DNA from 3 places in the Aminipila sp. genome. Region 3 is predicted to be linked to each of the others. Evidence: predicted binding sites of a transcription regulator. Region 3 holds the regulator's gene; each other region holds the start of a gene.
What was found. The regulator HrcA, encoded in region 3, represses chaperone genes, less so after heat shock. The targets are predictions, from matches to a motif close to TTAGCACTCNNNNNNNNNGAGTGCTAA.
Positions count from the first base shown of each region.

Region 1: a site for HrcA is predicted at 4,157-4,183, ahead of htpG (molecular chaperone HtpG). Genes of this name have one in related genera too.
Region 2: a site for HrcA is predicted at 2,718-2,744, ahead of RTW14_RS05245 (co-chaperone GroES). Genes of this name have one in related genera too.

Region 1 is NZ_DAMBYD010000003.1:153,295-160,056, forward strand. Features, by position in the region: gene RTW14_RS04800 (phosphomannomutase/phosphoglucomutase) at 1-1,025, opposite strand, end outside; gene RTW14_RS04805 (hypothetical protein) at 1,238-2,044, shown strand; gene htpG (molecular chaperone HtpG) at 2,170-4,089, opposite strand; gene RTW14_RS04815 (MBL fold metallo-hydrolase) at 4,283-5,152, opposite strand; gene rpsI (30S ribosomal protein S9) at 5,401-5,796, opposite strand; gene rplM (50S ribosomal protein L13) at 5,816-6,244, opposite strand; gene RTW14_RS04830 (cysteine-rich small domain-containing protein) at 6,471-6,762, opposite strand, start outside.
Region 2 is NZ_DAMBYD010000003.1:239,863-246,624, forward strand. Features, by position in the region: gene RTW14_RS05235 (GGDEF domain-containing response regulator) at 1-562, opposite strand, end outside; gene groL (chaperonin GroEL) at 743-2,368, opposite strand; gene RTW14_RS05245 (co-chaperone GroES) at 2,390-2,668, opposite strand; gene RTW14_RS05250 (DNA glycosylase) at 2,853-3,758, opposite strand; gene RTW14_RS05255 (Asp23/Gls24 family envelope stress response protein) at 3,796-4,605, opposite strand; gene RTW14_RS05260 (4Fe-4S binding protein) at 4,678-4,845, shown strand; gene RTW14_RS05265 (redox-sensing transcriptional repressor Rex) at 4,914-5,546, opposite strand; gene acpP (acyl carrier protein) at 5,632-5,862, opposite strand; gene abc-f (ribosomal protection-like ABC-F family protein) at 6,039-6,762, opposite strand, start outside.
Region 3 is NZ_DAMBYD010000006.1:275,793-282,554, forward strand. Features, by position in the region: gene dnaK (molecular chaperone DnaK) at 1-1,710, opposite strand, end outside; gene grpE (nucleotide exchange factor GrpE) at 1,725-2,294, opposite strand; gene hrcA (heat-inducible transcriptional repressor HrcA) at 2,287-3,333, opposite strand; gene RTW14_RS10450 (acyltransferase family protein) at 3,533-4,585, opposite strand; gene RTW14_RS10455 (pentapeptide repeat-containing protein) at 4,669-5,331, opposite strand; gene glpK (glycerol kinase GlpK) at 5,361-6,762, opposite strand, start outside.

The DNA.
Region 1 (6,762 bases), on a different contig from region 3:
CGTTTATGCTTTAGTCCTAATTTCTCTTCCAGGAAAACTGTCAACTGGTCACTTGTTATACTATCCGTAACGATTGTTGTACCTGGATGTTCTTCTGCGACCAAAGCTGCAGCCATAGCCACAATGCCATTTCTGCTAATTTCACGGCCCCTATTGTCAACCGCTGAAGATCGATCTACATCCGTATCGAAAATCAACCCTAGGTCTGCCTGATTTGTTATAACCTGCATGCAAATTGACGCCATAGCCGCTTTATCTTCAGGATTTGGCGCATGGTTAGGGAAAGTTCCATCTGGTTCAAGAAACTGGCTTGCAGATACATCGGCGCCTAAAGGCTGAAGAACCTTTTTGGCATAAAACCCTCCTCCTCCATTGCCTGCATCAACAACTATTTTTAAACCCTTGAGAGGTGTTTCATAATGTTTTGGATGTTTCACTCCATCCTTAATTTTATTTTTAAGGAAGTCGCAGTAAGCACCCATTAAGTCTGTTTTTACTGAATTATACGTCTTCTTTCCTAATATCATTTGAAAATTGTCTTCTGCAATGCGTCCACCTAATTCTGACAGATATTCATCTGATTGAGCATAATCAATAATCTGGCTTATATCTTTTTTATTTAAGCCACCATCTTTGTCAAAATACTTAAATCCATTTCTATTAAATGGCAGATGACTGGCTGTAATCATGATAGCACCATCACACTTAAACTCTGGGAAAACAGTTGTCATAAACATAGCAGGAGTTGAAGCCAGTCCACAATTTAAAACGGTCACTCCATAAGGCACCATTCCATTCAAAATGCCCTGTAATAAATACTTCCCTGAAAGTCTTGGATCAAACCCTACCGCAACCCTTAAGCTTTTCAGTGGTTTTTCAGTTTTTTTGGCAAGCCACAATAAAAACCCCGATGCTAAATGTTCCGCTTCAGGCTGTCCTAAGTTAGGCATTTCACCATCTACGCCGGTCAATGCAATACCCCTTATATCACTCCCATTTTGTAATTTTTTATAATCACGACTCATTTTATAGTGCCTCCTCTTATATAATTCAAGCAATCTATTTTCTCATTTAATCAGTTATAGTATACATGAATTCCTATTACAAGTCTAGCATTCCCCTTAAAGGATTAGCCCATTCAATCTGCATAAATGCACATATTTTTAATCTAGTATATCTATTTTCATATTTTGTATAATTATTGTATAATATCTGTGAAAGATGAGGGATGGAACAAATGGATTTGAAACAAAATATAACAGAAATAATTCAGAGCTTTGTATTCGAGTATGAAAATAAATCTGAAATAACATCAAAATGGGGTGAACCCATAGTGGGTTTTGCTGATGCGAAGCATCCAGGCGTAACCGAGTTAAAAAAGCTAGTATCTGACCAGCATGTCATGCCTGAAGAAATAATAAAAAATGCCACTATAATTATCGCTTATTTTGTGCCTTTTACCAAGGAACTCGCATTTACAAATAAAGAACCGGGTTATTTATCTTCTCCCGAATGGGCTAAAACCTATGAAGAAACCAACACTATGTTTGGTAAACTGAATCAATATCTAATTGCCCGAATAAAGGATTTAGGCTTTGATGCAGGTATTTCACCAGAAGCATCAACATTCAATCAGGAGACTCTTATAAGCAATTGGTCCCAGCGGCACCTTGCTAGATTAGCAGGTCTTGGGACATTTGGTGTTAACAACATGCTCATTACAAAGAAAGGCTGCTGCGGGCGTTACAGCACTGTTGTAACAAATCTACAGGTAACACCAGATGCACCTATTGATGAAGAATACTGTCTGTATAAAAGCAAAGGAACATGCGGTATATGTGTAAATCACTGTCCCTCTGGTGCGCTAACCCTTGATGGATATGACCGAGGAAAGTGTTATGAAGTGTGCAAGAGAAATGCGCAGTTATATAAAGACTTTGGCAGCTCCTACTTAACAGAAAATGGTTTGGATGCCAATAGCGCCGGAAGTGAAGTATGCGGTAAATGTGTAGTAAATCTGCCTTGTAGTTTTTTTAATCGCTAAATTTACATATAATAAATAAAAAAGCTGTCTCAAAACTATAACTTAGTAGGTATATGAGTCTTCAAATTACCCATATACCACTATTTTATTTTGAAACAGCCTCTTTTTTATTATATTAATATTATTTACATTAAGTTACAAATTGCATTGGAAAATTCAATTGGATCTTCTACCTGCATTCCTTCAATTAGAAGTGCCTGATTATATAAAAGTTTTGCATAATCCTTAACTTTATCTTTATCTTCCGCAAATGTTGCCTTAAGGGATTCAAATACCTTATGATTTGAATTTATTTCAAGAACCTTTTCAGCAGAAACCTTATCATTATTGGCTGGCATTGAATTAAGCACTTTTTCCATCTCAATGGAGATTTCACCATTACTTGTTAAGCATACCGGATGGCTCTTCAGTCTCTGAGAAACTCTAACTTCAGAAACCTTGCCAGCTAAAGCTTCTTTCATAGCTTCAAACAATTCTTTATTTTCTTCTGCCTGCTTTTCTAAAGCTTCTTTTTCTTCAGCAGTTTCTTCAATACCTAAATCATCGCTTGAAACAGATTTAAATTGCTTTTCATCAATTGCCCCAATAATCTTAATTGCAAATTCATCAATTTCATCTGTACAATAAAGGATTTCATACCCCTTATCCTTAAGCATTTCAGTCTGAGGCTGCTTATCCAGTTTTTCTCTGCTTTCACCACAAGCATAATAAATATACTTCTGTTCTTCCTTCATCCTTGAAACATATTCTGAGAATGTAACCAGCTTCTTTTCTGCCGATGAATAGAACATCAGCAATTCTTTTACAGCATCCTTGTGCATGCCATATTCATTGTAAGCACCAAACTTAAGCTGCATACCAAAGTCTTCAAAGAACTTTTCATACTTTTCTCTGTCCGTATTAAGCATTTCAAGGAGTTCGGATTTAATCTTCTTTTCAAGTCTGACAGCAATAGCTTTCAGCTGTCTGTCGTGTTGCAGCATTTCTCTGGAAATGTTCAAAGATAAATCCTGTGAATCTACAAGACCTTTTACAAAGCTAAAATAATCTGGCAGTAAATCCGCACACTTATCCATAATCAAAACACCGCTGGAGTAAAGCTGTAAACCTTTTTCGTATTCCTTGGTATAATAGTTGTATGGTGTCCTGGCAGGTATATACATTAAAGCATTATAGGTGGATACCCCTTCTACGTTTGTATGAATTACTCTTGCTGGGTCTTCAAAATCAAAAAACTTTTCCTTATAGAATTGATTGTATTCTTCGTCTGTAATAGCTCCCTTACTCTTCTTCCAAATAGGGACCATACTATTTAAAGTCTCATCTTCTCTATATGTTTCATACTCAGGGGTATAGTCCTTGTCCGCCTTCTGTTCTTCAGTAGCCTCTTTCATCTTATGTTTTTCAACATTCATCTTAATAGGATAACGGATATAATCCGAATACTTCTTAATAAGCCCTTTAATCTTGTATTCCTGCAAGTATTCATTGTATTTGTCATCTTCCGTATCTTCTTTGATATAAAGAATAATTTCTGTACCAACAGCATCTTTCTGACACTCTGTAATGTTGTATCCTTCAACTCCTGTTGATTCCCACAGATATGCCTGTTCTTGTCCGTAGCCCTTACTTATAACCTGTATTTTTGAAGCCACCATAAATGCAGAATAGAAACCCACACCAAACTGACCAATTATATCAATTTCATCTTTGCCTTCCATTTTATCTGCATTGTCTTGCTTAAACTGAAGGGAACCACTCTTTGCAATGGTACCTAAGTTATTTTCCATTTCATCCTTAGACATACCAATACCATTATCTATTATGGTTAAAGTTCTTGCATCTTTATCCACTGCAAGCCTGATGTAAAAATCTTCTCTTGAGATACCTGTGTTCTCAGTAAGAGTCAAGTAATATAATTTGTCAATTGCATCACTGGCATTTGAGATAATCTCTCTTAAAAAAATCTCTTTATGCGTATAAATAGAGTTAATCATTAAGTCCAACAATCTTTTGGATTCCGCTTTAAACTGTTTCTTTGCCATGTAATATTCCCTCTTTCTGTGTAATGTAATATTATATAGATAGTATATTAATACCTCTCATCGTTTTTTGGCACTCACCTTATCTGAGTGCTAACAAATATAATATACATCTCTATCAGCCAAAAATCAAGTCTAAAATCAAAAAATTTACCTTCATGAATTTGTATAAGTTAGTGCATTGTTGATTTTGTCTTTAATTTTTATTGTAATAATCCCCAGTTCTTGCTTTAAGTAACTTTAATTCTTTACCATCACTGACGAAAGACCTTGTACACTCTAGAGTGGTCAATACTAAAGTCTCTGATTGTGCACAAGCATCCCCTACGATATTATCCGCCGAATCAGATGTTACTACTGCATATCTTGCAGTACATTTTTCAATTAATTTGTCAACATTCGCACTGTATCTTCCGTGGTATGGAATTTTAAGCAGATCTATATTCCTCCAATTGATTTCTAATAATTCATTAATTCGTTCTTCCTGGGCATCTCCTGTAAATAACTGATTTACATTTCCATGATTTATAAGAATGGCAAGTGAATAGTTATTATCCAGCTTATAATTTTTTTTGAGAGGTGGATAAATTAATAAATCAATTTCTCCTACTTCCAGTTTTCTGGTCCTTGTAGGATAAATAATGTCTACACCCAAATCCTCACACTTTTTATTGATTTCATCTAGCAATTCATTATCTTCTGGATAATAAGGCTGGATAACCCTTTCAACTTTAAAGTTTTTTAACACCTCTAATGCTCCGCCAATATGATCCTTGTCCGGATGGGTAAGAACAAGATACTGTAAGGTTTTTATGTCTTTCCCTTGTAAAAATCTTACAATCCGTTCAGAATCTTGCTTTTCCCCAGTGTCAATTAAAATGTTTATTCCTTGCTGATTAATTAATGAACAATCGGCGTTTTCCTTGGTTTTAATGCAGTAAGTATAAACAGGTACTCCATCCTGAGCCAGTCTCTCTTTATTTTCATCCAAAATTAAATAGCAGGCCACTGATATTCCAATAAATAGGAGAAATGCCGCTGCCTTAGTTAAAATATTTCCAATCATTTTTCGTCCTCCTTATTTAAAGGAATCTTAATCTGTTTATATAAACCTCTGCGAAACTAGTGTTATCCATATACATACATTATATCTAAAGTACTGCAGATTGCTATAACAAAATATGCTGGCTTCCAACCTCACATTTAAAAATAGATTATCTCTTGTTTTATAATGAAACTTACCTTTTATAAAAGAATAACCCCGCAAATTTAATATTTGCGGGGTTTTGTTCTTGTCTTTGAATAGGTCTAAAATTAACGCTTGGAAAACTGTGATGCTTTTCTTGCCTTCTTTAAACCGTACTTCTTTCTTTCCTTCATACGAGGGTCTCTTGTTAAGAATCCTGCAGCCTTAAGCGGAGCTCTGAAAGCTTCCTTGTCAACTACTAAAAGTGCTCTTGAAATACCATGTCTTAAAGCACCAGCCTGACCAGTGAACCCACCACCATTTACAGTAGCGATTACGTCAAACTTACCTTCACAGCCAGCAACCTCGAAAGGTCTTCTAACTTCTCTCTTAACGATTTCCATTCCAAAATAATCTTCTAGCGGCTTCTTGTTAACGATGATTTCACCTTTTCCAGGGATTAATCTAACTCTAGCAACTGAAGACTTTCTTCTGCCTGTTCCTTGATATTGAATCTTTGCCATTGTCTATTTCCTCCCCTTCTTAAAATTCCCAAACTTCAGGTTTCTGAGCTGCATGATCGTGTTGAGGACCAGCATAAACCTTTAATTTTTTGTACATCTGTCTACCAAGCTTACCGTTTGGCATCATGCCTTTTATTGCATGTCTTATTATTTCGTCTGGCTTCTTAGCCTGTAACTTTTCAAAAGTGATTTCTCTAAGACCACCTGGATATCCAGTATGTCTCTTATAGATTTTTTCTTTTCTCTTCTTACCTGTTACTTCTACCTTTTCAGCATTGATAACGATTACATAGTCTCCGCAGTCAACGTGTGGCGTGTAGATTGGCTTTTTCTTACCTCTAAGGATTGCAGCAGCTTCGGATGCAAGTCTACCAAGAGTCTTACCCTCAGCATCAATTACATACCACTTATGTTCTACTTCCTGAGGCTTTGCGATAAATGATTTCATTCTTTTACCTCCTCACCTACTAAAATTGGCTTATAACCAATCACTTTCGGCAACCTTTACTATAACTTTGCGGGCCACGGCCGGTCTTTCCCAGCCTGCACCCTTATGAAAAAAAACGTAAAACGATTTTTGACATTCTTAATTAGGCGCTGTAACACACAACGCACGATTAGTTTACACTTTTTCAAGGTTTAAGTCAATAAAAATTTATCTAAGCTAAATGTTTTTATTTTATTCTAGTAATTTCGATCAGCTCAGAAAATTTTCCCATGATATATCCGTAGTTTTCTTTAACATGGGGCAGCTTGCACTGACTGCAATCCTTTATTCCATCTTCAGTATATCTAAAGTTTCCACCACATTTGTCCTTTAACGCATACAATGGGCAGTAGCAGAATAAGCAATTAAACTCTTCCGGCTTGTCTGTTTTATGGCAGGGAAAATATTCACACATACTATGGTTAAAAAATGAATATTCCTTTCCTACCCAATACGGTTGTTCTTCTTTACTTTCTTTA
Region 2 (6,762 bases), on a different contig from region 3:
CTCTGTCACCTTCTTGATGTCCATAAGTGTCATTTACTCTTTTAAAGAAATCAATATCTGCGATTCCTAAAGAGAAAGGGATCCCTTCCTTAATGGAATTTTTCCATTGTTTATTGACATAATCAATGCAATGTTTTCTTGTATAAAGCCCCGTTAAGACATCTATATACATTTGTGTTTCCAGCATTTTTCTATATCGAAACATGTTAATATGTGTGCGGACTCTTGCACACACTACGTTACCACAAAAAGGCTTTCTTATATAATCAACAGCCCCGCAGAAAAATGCTTTTTCTTCGGTGGCAGTATCATCAACACCAGTTAAAAAGACTACTGGAATCTGCTGGGTTTCTTTTGTGACCTGTAGTTTTTCTAATACCTGAAAACCATTCATTCCTGGCATCTCTATATCTAAAAGTATAAGTGAAGGCTGTTTTACTTTTGCCATTTCAAACCCCTCTTCACCTTCATTTGCATATACTATGTTATAGTCTTTTTGTAATATACCCTCTAGAAGTTTAATATTAAAAAAGCTGTCATCTATTATTAAAATGGTTTCCACCTTTTTACCCCGCTTTCGCCATTGCTTTTACATTCTTTTACTCTATCATAATCAAAACCATATTTCAATGAAATATTGAACTACTCTGACTTACTCAACATCCACAAATATAAAAAAAGGATGTCTCAAAATAATTAAGACATCCCACTATTTTACTATTTTATTTAATATTTATACGGACTACATCATTCCTGGCATTCCGCCACCCATAGGAGGCATAGCTGGTTCATCCTTCTTAATTTCTACGATGCCTGCTTCAGTTGTCAAAAGCATAGCTGAAGCAGAAGAAGCATTCTGAAGGGCTGATCTAGTAACCTTAGCAGGGTCTACAATACCCGCACTAATCATATCAACATATTCTTCTGTTGCAGCATTGAAACCAACACCAACTTTACTGTTCTTCACTTCAGAAACAACTACTGATCCTTCAAATCCAGCATTTTCAGCAATTTGTCTAACTGGTTCTTCTAATGCTCTCATGATGATTGCAGCGCCAGTCTTTTCATCTCCTGTAAGCGATTCAACATATTTCTTAACTGCTGGGATAGCATTTGCAAGAGCAACACCACCACCTGCTACGATACCTTCTTCAACAGCAGCCTTAGTTGCGTTTAGAGCATCTTCAATTCTCAGTTTTCTTTCCTTAAGTTCAGTTTCTGTTGCAGCTCCTACCTGAATAACTGCTACGCCGCCTGCAAGTTTTGCAAGTCTCTCCTGAAGCTTTTCTTTATCAAAATCTGAAGTTGATTCTTCATACTGATTCTTAATTTGCTTAATTCTACCCTGAATTTCAGCTGGTGCGCCAGCGCCATCTACAATTACTGTATTTTCTTTAGTTACCTTAACTGATGCGGCAGTACCTAACATATCTAATGTAGCTTCCTTAAGGTCGTATCCAACTTCCTCTGAGATAACTGTACCACCAGTTAAGATAGCGATATCTTCCATCATAGCTTTTCTTCTTTCGCCAAAGCCAGGAGCCTTGATTGCTACGCAGTCAAAAGTACCTCTCAGCTTATTGACTACCAATGTTGCAAGAGCTTCTCCATCAACATCTTCAGCAATGATTAATAGCTTTCTTCCCTGCTGAACAATCTGTTCTAGAATAGGAAGTATTTCCTGAATGTTTGAAATCTTTTTATCTGTTAATAAGATATATGGATTCTGCATGTTAGCTTCCATCTTTTCTGTATCGTTTACCATGTAAGCAGATAAGTAACCTCTGTCGAACTGCATACCTTCAACAACTTCAAGAGTTGTACCCATGGATTTTGATTCTTCAACAGTGATAACACCATCTTTTCCAACCTTTTCCATAGCTTCTGCAATAAGTTCACCAATATTTGCATCTGCAGCTGAAACTGAAGCTACCTGAGCAATACTTTCCTTGCTTTCAACAGTTTTTGAAATGTTCTTGATTTCAGCAACAGCTACGTCTACAGCTCCCTGAATACCTCTTTTTAGTACCATTGGGTTTGCACCTGCAGCTACATTTTTAAATCCTTCTTTGATAATAATCTGAGCAAGAAGTGTAGCAGTAGTAGTACCGTCACCTGCAACGTCATTTGTTTTTGTTGCAACTTCCTTTACAAGCTGTGCCCCCATGTTTTCTACTGCATCTTCAAGTTCAATTTCTCTAGCAATAGTAACACCGTCATTTGTAATAACCGGTGAGCCAAACTTCTTTTCAATAAGAACATTTCTTCCCTTAGGTCCTAATGTAATTTTCACTGTATCTGCAAGTTTATCAACACCTGCCTGTAATTTTCTTCTAGCGTCTTCCCCATAATGTAATTCTTTAGCCATTTCAATTACCCTCTTTCTTTATTATTCTACAATTGCCAAAATGTCTTTCTGGTTCATAATTGTGTATTCAGCACCATCATACTTGATTTCGCTGCCTGCGTACTTTGCGAATACAACCTTATCTCCAGCCTTTAACTCCATTTTTTCTTCTTCTGTTCCAGGACCTACAGCAACAACTTCTGCCATCTGTGGCTGTTCTTTAGCCTGGCCTGGAAGAACGATACCACTCTTGGTCTTTTCTTCAGCCTCAACCATCTTAATAACTACTCTAGCGCCAAGTGGCTTAATTCCAAAATTCATTTTCTATACCTCCTGTTTGATATATATAATTTTATTATTTATCTTTTTGTTAGCACTCATTAACCATGAGTGCTAACTATATTTTAAACTAATCTACCCTAATGTCAATAGTTTTTTTCAATTTTTATGGATAAAAATAGCACAGCCATACGATTGTATGTTGTGCTTGAAATCTCCTCATTTGTTATTTTTCTAACTGTCTTATATGATAAAATAAATATTGCTGCGCGATACCCCCATACTCCCCAAAATTCTCACTAGCATAATTAGTCATACTTTTCATATCACTTTCATCCATATGATAAAGTCTGTGCATTACACGGCGAACCCAGACATCAATGGGGAAGCTATTATATTTTTCCATACCAAAAAGTAAAATACAATTTGCTACTTTAGGTCCCACTCCACACAAGCTCGTTAAATATTCATACCCTGTAACGATATCTGCTCTTCGTAAATCTGCCAGTGTGGTTAATCTTACATCAACACATTCTTTGTTCCCTGAATCAAAATTATCCGTCACAATTTTTTTTGCAGTTTCAATTATATATTTTGCTCTGTACCCTAACTTGATTGGAGCTAGATCGTTTTCTGTCAGTTGAGCCAGAACGGATGCTTCAGGAAAAGCAAAATAATCTCTTTCCTGAAAACTACCCGCTGGTAATCCAAACATTTGGCATAAACCTTCAATGCATTTTTTTATCCTTGGTATGTTGTTATTTTGAGAAATGATAAATGAAATCAAAGTCTCCCATGGTTCCTGTTTTAATATTCTAATGCCTTGTCCTGATTGTATTGCCTCTGCAAGAACCAAATCTTTTTTAGCTAGAGCAGATTTTATATGTCCATAATCCTTATCTAAATCTAAATAGGTTTTCCAGTGCTCATTAAACTCTGCTTCATTAATGTTGTCTATACTCAGCCTACCCTCAAATCCACCTTCTATATATGGTTTAAAGTTTATATTTACTGGCTTTCCAAAAGCGATTCCGGTATAACTGCCATTCTGCTGCTTATTCCATCTAAAACACTGTCCACAATCAAATATATGATCCAAATTGAAATCTTTAATGTTTTCTCTAATTACCATCACTTTCTCCAAGTTTTTATTTGTCGTATTATAATCATCACACTAAGCCCCTGACCTCAACATCCACAGAATGAACGTTAAAAGCAGTCATGTTGGCTACATGTTCCGTAATCTGCCCTTGCAGCTCTCTGGCACATTCCATTACATTATTTCCATATTTCATATTAACCATAACGGTCAATCCAATACCGGTCTTGGTATTTTGCGTCAGCACTCGTATAATAGAATGTACGCCTTTGTTCTGCTTACCTAAATAATAAACAATATCATTTACCACCTTATCCGAAATAAAGAATTCACCTAAATAACTATAGGTCGGCCTCACTACAGACCTTTCCTGCATATTGTCTTTATTCCCAAATCCAAACCCTCTAATCATCCGTATAGGGTGTAAGAAATATCCTGAGAAGTCAGTTTTTAACTGTCCAGCCGGCGCAGGTATAACATGTTTACCCAATTCCACCCTTTGTTTCCGTGCCGCAGTTCTTTGAGCCTCAGTCGTAATATCTTCAATAAATATTCGTTCTTCAATTTCTGGCAGTTCTAATCTTTCAACAATTCGATCCACCATACCTGTAGAAGTTCCCAATATTAAAATCTTGTCTGGGTTAATTTCTTTTACTTTTTTAGCTACAGAATACCGATGTTCTTCATCCGTAAACAATGCTGTTTTTATTGCCCCAATTTTAGTTGCCTGTCTTTTAGCAGACTGCCCCTGTAAAATCCGGCTTTCATATATAAATAACCCATCATCTATAATTGCAGGGATGTCTCTTTTTCCACACAATGACATAGCCTGATAGCTTTTTCCTGTTCCGCTTTTTCCAACGAGAGAATAAACTTTCATCTTTACTTCTCCATTTCCCTTTGTTATAATTTAATTGGCTTTTGAGCACTTTAAAAAAGGAGGATTATCACAATGGCTTACAAAATTACTGATGCTTGTATAAACTGCGGAGCTTGTGAACCAGAATGCCCTGTAGAAGCAATTTCTGAAGGCAACGGCGCTAGAGTTATCGATGCTGATAAGTGTATTGATTGTGGTTCATGTGCAAATGCATGTCCTGTTGATGCTATCGTAGAATAATCTATTTAATTCTACTATAACAAATAACCGTTTCAAAAGAAACGGTTATTTTCATTTTTATATTATTTCTATTCATTTCTATTTATGTGGTACGCAAGTGAATGCAGACCATCACTTAAATGTACGTTCTCTACTGCAACAGTATCTGGTACCTCAAGGTCTACTGGTGCAAAGTTCCAGATTCCTTTTACTCCTGCAAAGGACATTTTGTCTGCAACTTCCTGTGCTGCATCCTTAGTCGTACAGATAATACCTATATCTATTGTGTTTTCCTCAATATACTGGACTAATTCTTCATAATCACGTACATTAATGTCATTTATCTTTATTCCGACAAGCTTTGGGTTAACTTCAAATAATGAAGATACTACAAAACCAGCTTTATAATAATAGGTATGGTTTGCAATTGCCTGTCCTAAGTTTCCCGCTCCTACAATAACCATCTTATATTCTTTATCAAGCCCCAAAATACTGCTAATTTCATTGTATAATGCTTCAACATTGTAGCCGTAACCCTGCTGACCGAAGCCGCCAAAATTGTTAAGGTCCTGCCTAATTTGAGAAGCGGTATAACCTATTAAGTCACTTAATTCCCTTGAAGAAATCTTATCCACACCCTTTTTACGGAGTTCGTTAAGATATCTTCTATATCTAGGTAAACGTTTAATTACCGCATTTGATATTTTTGAACCTTTTTTCATTCTTCACTTTTTCCTTCTTAATGTCTAGTCCCTTTCAAATAACTGAAAAACGAAAACCCGCTATCTGCGGGCTTTCATCTGATGACTAGTTTAATTTTTCTTCAACGTACTTTACGATGTCACCAACACACTGGAACTTTTCAGCATCTTCATCTGGAACTTCGATATCAAATTCATCTTCAATCGCCATGATAATTTCTACTGCATCCAGTGAATCAGCTTCTAAATCTTTCATAAGATGAGTTTCAAGATTAACCTGTGATTCATCTACGCTTAACTGTTCAATAATAATTTCCTTTATTTTGTCAAATGTCATATAACTAACCTCCATACTTTAGAAACTATATATTTTCTATACATTTCATTTAATTTCATTTTTTCTCTATGTCCTATTGACTAAAACTCATTATAATTTACTGTTTTAAGATATGCAAGAGCATTTTAAAAATTTTTTGTATAAATTTTAACACAAATTAACACAAAATTTTCAGTCTATTCTTCTTGCATTACCAGCCAGCTGTCATAAGTTTCTATAAGTCTAGCCTTATAGGCTTCGCTTTTATCGTGATATTCTGCTAACAGAAGATGATTACTAAAAATTTCTTCTTTACACATTTCTGCATCTAACTCAGCAATTTCTTTTTCCAAACTTGCTATTTCATCCTCCAACCGTTTTTGCTCTCGTTCCTTCCTTCTAGCTTTTGCTTCAAGGTCTTTATTTATTCTTCTTTGTTCATTAGAACTCAATTCTTTAAAATCGGTTTTCTCTGGTTGTTTTTCCTCATTTATGTTTTGAATACTGCTTAGCTCATTTAAATATTTTTTCCCTGATGCAATTTCCTGCTTCTTTTCCATATAATAATCATAGGAACCCAGATATGCCGCCATTCCATCCGTGTCCAGCTCCATAATTCTAGTTGGAATCTTATTCAGAAAATACCGGTCATGGGATACAACTATTAAAGTACCTGGGAACTCTAGAAGAGCATCTTCAAATACTTCTTTTGATGTAATATCCAAATGATTAGTAGGTTCATCAAGAAGCAGAACGTTAGACCCCGAAAGCATAAGTTTTAACAAAGATAGTCTTGCTTTTTCTCCACCGCTTAAACTTCCTACGTTAAGAAATACACTTTCATTTTTAAATAGAAATCTTCCTAATAAACTTCTCATTTCTGTATCAGTATATAACCGATAGGAATCTTTCATTTCATCA
Region 3 (6,762 bases):
AATAGTGTGGAACTGTTCTGTTAACTTATCAGTCTTATCTTTGATTTCTTCCAGATTCGTTCCTTCAAGAGCCTTTGATAATTCGTCCTTAGCAGCTAAAATACTTGCCTTTTCATCTTCTGATAGGTTTGCTTCTAACTCCTTAAGATTCTTTTCAGTTTCATAAACTAGAGTCTCTGCTCTGTTTCTGATTTCAATTTCTTCTTTTCTCTTCTTATCTTCTTCTGCGAACTGTTCAGCTTCCTTAACTTTGGCCTGTATTTCGTCATCTGAAAGCTTATTTGAAGAAGAAATAGTGATTCTTTGTTCCTTACCAGTACCCATATCCTTAGCGCTTACATTTACGATACCATTAGCATCAATATCAAATGTAACTTCAATCTGAGGAATTCCACGAGGTGCAGGTGGTATACCTGAAAGCTGGAAGCGTCCAAGTGTAGTATTTCCAGCAGCCATTTCTCTTTCACCCTGCATTACATGAATATCTACAGCTGTCTGATTATCAGCAGCAGTTGAGAATACCTGGCTCTTCTTTGTAGGAATAGTTGTATTTCTTTCTATAAGCTTTGTAGCAACACCACCTAAAGTTTCAATGGAAAGTGAAAGTGGAGTTACGTCAAGCAATAATACATCATTTACTTCACCAGTCAATACACCAGCCTGAATAGCAGCACCAACAGCTACGCATTCATCTGGGTTGATGCCCTTAAATGGTTCTTTACCAGTTACTCTCTTTACAGCATCCTGAACTGCTGGAATTCTTGTTGAACCACCAACTAAAATAACTTTAGCGATATCAGCATTCGTTACACCAGCATCTCTCATAGCCTTCTGCATTGGTTCAATCGTTCTGTTTACAAGATCTGAAGTTAACTGATCAAACTTAGCTCTTGTTATGTCCATATCCATGTGAAGAGGACCATCTGCACTTACAGTGATGAATGGAAGATTGATGTTAGCTGTCTGTGAACTTGAAAGTTCCTTCTTAGCTTTTTCTGCTGCTTCCTTTAATCTCTGATGAGCCATCTTGTCAGCTCTTAAATCAATTCCGTGTTCCTTGGCAAATGTATCTGCCATGTAATCAATTAATATCTTGTCAAAGTTGTCTCCACCAAGCTTTGTGTCACCATTTGTAGCCAGTACTTCAAATACGCCGTCACCAAGTTCAAGAATAGATACATCGAATGTACCACCACCTAGGTCGTATACTAAAATCTTGTGGTGTCCATTGTCTTTATCAAGACCATATGCAAGAGATGCCGCTGTAGGTTCATTGATGATTCTCTTTACATCAAGACCAGCAATCTTACCTGCATCCTTTGTTGCCTGTTTCTGTGCATCTGTGAAATAAGCAGGTACTGTAATAACAGCTTCTGTTACCTTTTCACCAAGATAGCTTTCCGCGTCAGCCTTTAGCTTACCTAAAGTCATGGCTGAGATATCCTGTGGTGTATACTGCTTTCCATCAATTTCTACTCTGTGGTCTGAACCCATATGAGTCTTAATTGATGCAATCGTTCTGTCTGGATTAGTGATTGCCTGTCTCTTTGCAGTTTCACCAACTAATCTTTCTCCACCCTTTGTAAATCCAACTACTGATGGAGTAGTTCTATTTCCTTCTGCATTAGCGATTACTACAGGTTCTCCACCTTCAAGAACCGCTACGCAGGAATTTGTTGTACCTAAGTCTATACCTATTACTTTTCCCATAATATATTACCTCCCTAATTTGCGACCTTTACCATACTAGGTCGTATAACTTTACCATTTAATTTATATCCTGTTTGTAAAACCTGAGTTATACAGCCACTTTCGTATTCACTGCTTTCTTCAGTCATTACTGCGTTGTGAAAATTTGGATCAAATTCATTTCCCAATGCGTCTATTTCTTCTAACCCGCTTTTTTCCAGTACCCCCTTGAAAATCTTAAATATATTGTTCATACCTTGAATAAAACCTTCGTCACCCTGACCATGTGTAAGAGCTCTTTCGAAGTTATCTATAACATCAAGCAATTCTGAAACGATTTTTTCGTTTGCATATGCATAAATGTCACTTTTCTCTTTTTCTGTTCTTCTCTTGTAATTTTGGAAATCTGCCATAAGTCTCATATACTTTGTATTAAGTTCTTCATCTTCTGTGGTAGTTTCTCCTGGTTTGTCAGCTGCTATTTTTTCTGTTTCTTCACATTCAGCTTCAATATTCTCAGTTTCTTCTACAGTTTCAGTATCAGTATCCTGAGTTTCCAGGTCCTCTGCTACTTCTTTTTCTGTAGCCGTCTGATCTTTATTCATCTTCCTCGTTACCTCCTGTTAGTTTAAAAGTATTGCTCAAATTTTCTGTTACATACTCGATAACAGAAGTTACCTCGTCGTATTTCATTCTTGTAGGTCCAATTACACCTATCTTTCCAACAAGCTTACCATCTATGTGGTAAGTAGCTGTAATCACGCTACAATCCTGCATCAGATCATCTGCATTTTCATTTCCTATAGTTATAATTACACCATTATCTCTGTTTATGAGCTTCTTTGTAAAATCTTCTTTTTTATCTAATAACTCCAAAAACATCTTGGCTTTATCTAAATCGTTGTATTCTGGTATGGAGAATATATTTGTAAGTCCATCCATATACAAGTTTACATTTAACATATTTTCAAGAGTTCTCATGAAGTTTGGCATAATGTTTTCTGCCAAAATGCTCATGGCCTCTATATCTGTTTCAAAACTCTTTATGATGTCAAATTTTAAAGCTTCGCTAATAGTTTTTCCTCTAAAGTTATACGTCATGGATTTCGATAATAGTTCAAGACTTTCATTTGTATACGGAACTTTAATCTTAAGTGCCGTGTTGGAAACTTTACCGCTGTCTGCAACAATCATAAGTATTACAGTACCACTGTCTACAGGAAGAAAGTTAATATATCTAAGCTTATCTTCATCCTGGTTTGGCGTCATAGCAAAAGAAGTCAAATTTGTTATCTCCGATAATAAGTGAGCTGCATGCTGTATAGTCTTTTCAAATTCTGACATATCACTGTGCAGTTTATCTGTAATAATCTGTTTTTCCTCAAAGGTAAGCTCCTTCTTTTTCATTAGATCATTTACATACAATCTGTATGCTTTATCTGAAGGTACCCTGCCTGATGAAGTATGAGGATGTGTTAAAAATCCCATATCCTCCAAATCCGACATTTCATTACGAATAGTAGCTGGGCTTACGCCTAACTCATACTTTTTTGAAAGAGTTCTGGATCCAACTGGCTCGCCTGTTCTAATGAAATCACCAATAATCGCTTGTAATATTCTCAATTTCCTTTCGTTTAAATCCATCTTTCTCACCCTTCCTTGTTAGCACTCACATGTCATGAGTGCTAATCACATTTTTAATTTAACACTCTTACGTAGTAATGTCAACACTCTTTTCAAAAAAAATAGCAAAATTTCTGCTGTTTTTAATATATATAGTAAAAAATAAAATACCTCTCGTCTTTTGACAAGAGGCATTGATTACTTGCATAATAGTAAGTTGCTATACGGTTTCTTCATACATCATTTTTTTCTTGAGTTTCAGCCATCCGTCATATAATTTATCAAGTGTCTTATCATAAATCTTTGCAATTGGCGGGCTGGAAAAAACAATGGCACAAAGTGATGCTAATCCAAATAACCACAGATAGTATATTGTCCAATTTGGGCATGGAAAACCATAATCTTTAATTATATATCTTATAAATAAATGAAATATATATATTGGCATAGTATTCATACCAATATAGGTTAGATAATTCTTCTTATCTGGCATTATATTTAATAGTAATATGGTCCAGGCAACTGCAAGAACAAGTACCGCTGCTCTCATAATTATATCCATATACCACGCCATTCCTAAATCTGCTGCAGTAGTTTTTAGTAAGTAAAAAGCGACAGGAACTTTAACATAGTAAGCAAGTGCGTAAGAAATCCCTATTAGTATGGCTAATAAAGGAACACATTGCCACTTTTTTAAGCATTGTAAAGATTTCAGTTTTTCACTTGTACAATAGTAACCCATTAAGAAGAATGGGAAATATGATACTGTTCTTCCCAAGGCAAAATAGTCAGTATCTACAGGTAAAAGTCCTGTAATTAAATATATTCCTATACTGATGGCCAATAAGTGCTTAATCTTAACTAAATCTTTTAAATAGTACCTATAAAAAAATACTGCAAATAAAAACCATAATGCAAATGGCGGTTTTAAAAAATCCAAATTAGCATGTCCAAAATAACAATATCGGAATATGTAAAAAACTAGAGTAAATAACAAATACGGTAACATGAAAGTCTTAAATGCTGATTCTCTTGCTCTATCCACTTTTTTCGAGAAAAAGCCTGACAAAAACATAAACAGCTGCATAACAAATACATTAATAGTAATATAAACTATCCCACCAAGAGAGCCATGTATAAATTCGCCACCAACTCTAGTAAAATGCGAAATAGGTATGCACCAAATTGCCAATCCTCTAAGATTATCAAATATAAAGCTTCTCTGTTTTGCTGTTAATATTTTAGGAGCTTCTACTGATACATTGTTTTCCATAAAAATACCTTCCTTATTTTGTGTTTCTGTAGAATTTTTAACATTCTTGTTGACATTATATCATAAAATTGTATTATAATGTCTTATTTTATTATAACTCCTAGCATTTTGGCTAATTCTGCTGCCTGAAGCATATCTACAACAGCACCATGTATTTCTTTTGCTTCTGAGGACAAGATCAGTCCATCAATTTGGCAAGTTCTTAAATCAATACCTTTTAGTACAGTTTTATAAAAATTTGCTCGAATTAAATTGACATGATTTAACGTAAATTTTTTCACTTTACAATCATCTAAAAAGGCTTCTGACATATCACTCTGTTCAATATTACAAATATTAAACAAAGAGTATGTAAATACAGCATACCTAAGCAAGCATTCATTTATCTTTACGTCTTTAAAGGCACTATCAGAAAAATTAGTGCCTACACCTTTCACATTTTGAAATTTACAATTACTGAAAGTGCTATTACTAAAATCACAGTTTGAAAAGTCACAATTCTTAAAGAAGCAATTCTTAAAATATGTTTTTTGAAACACAACTTTATTGAATACACAGTTTTCAAAAATAACATTTGTTCCTTCTATGGTAGAAAAATTTACATTTTCTGTTTTCAAAGCAGTTATATATTTTTCCTCTATATTTTCACCTTGATTTTTAAAATCTTCAATTAAACATATAAAATCATTTAGTTCATCTACAACAATAAAATTCTCTATATTATCCACTACCTCTAATTCACTCATGTACAGAATACTCCCCTTCTATTTTTATATCATTCAGCCCACATCAGAGCACATTTTACCGCCTTTTGCCACCCTTTAAGCATTGCCTGACGTTTCTCTGGTAATATGTCAGGTTCAAAAGTTTTGTCTATCTGCCAGTTTTCAATTACATCTTCTTTGTTTTTCCAATAACCTACAGCCAATCCGGCAAGATAAGCTGCTCCTAAAGAAGTGGTTTCAATACACTTTGGTCTGTGAACTGTAGTGTCAAGCAAATCTGCTTGAATCTGCATCAGAAGATTATTCGCACTTGCACCCCCATCAACTTTTAGAACAGCTAATTTTATATTGGAGTCTTCCTCCATAGCATTAAGCAAATCTGCAGTCTGATATGCCAGAGACTCTAATGTTGCTCGGACTAAATGATATTTATTTGCTCCTCTAGTCAAACCAAAAATGGAACCTCTGGCATAAGGATTCCAATATGGTGCGCCCATTCCAACAAAAGCAGGCACTACATACACACCATCAGAGTCCTCCACAGAAGCAGCCATAACCTCAGACTCTGGAGAGGAATGTATAATTTCCAATTCGTCTCGAAGCCATTGTACAGCAGCTCCAGCTACAAATATAGATCCTTCTAATGCATAATTAACCTTTCCATCAAGCCCCCAGGCTATAGTCGTAAGAAGACCATTTTGGGATTCAACAGGCTTTTCTCCAGTGTTCATAAGTAAAAAACAGCCTGTTCCATATGTGTTTTTAACCTCACCCTCTTTAAAACAAGTTTGTCCAAATAGTGCCGCCTGCTGATCCCCAGCAGCTCCGGCTATTTTTATAGGCCCACCAAATATTAGAGGATCCGTTTCCCCATAAATGCAGCTTGACGGCATAGGTTCAGGTAACATATTCTTTGGTATATCTACCTCTTTTAATATTTCATCATCCCATTTTAACGTATGAATGTTAAAAAGCATTGTCCTTGAAGCATTTGAATAATCTGTCACATGAACTCTGCCCATGGATAATTTCCAAATTAACCAAGTCTCAATCGTCCCAAATAGCAAATCCCCATTTTCTGCTTTTTCCCTTGCGCATTCTACATGATCTAGTATCCATCTTAACTTTGTGCCAGAAAAGTATGCATCTATTAGGAGTCCTGTCTTAGATTTAAAGCTTTCTGATAGTCCTTTTGCTTTCAACTCGTCACAAAACTCAGCTGTACGTCTACACTGCCAGACAATCGCATTATATATAGGAAGCCCAGTATGCTTATCCCAGACCACTGTAGTTTCTCTTTGATTAGTTATCCCTATAGCCTGAATATTTTCAAAAGTAGCATCTATTTTATATAATGCTTCCTGTGCTACACCAATTTGTGTAGACCAGATTTCCATTGGATCATGTTCTACCCATCCACCCTGAGGATAAATCTGCTTAAACTCTTTCTGA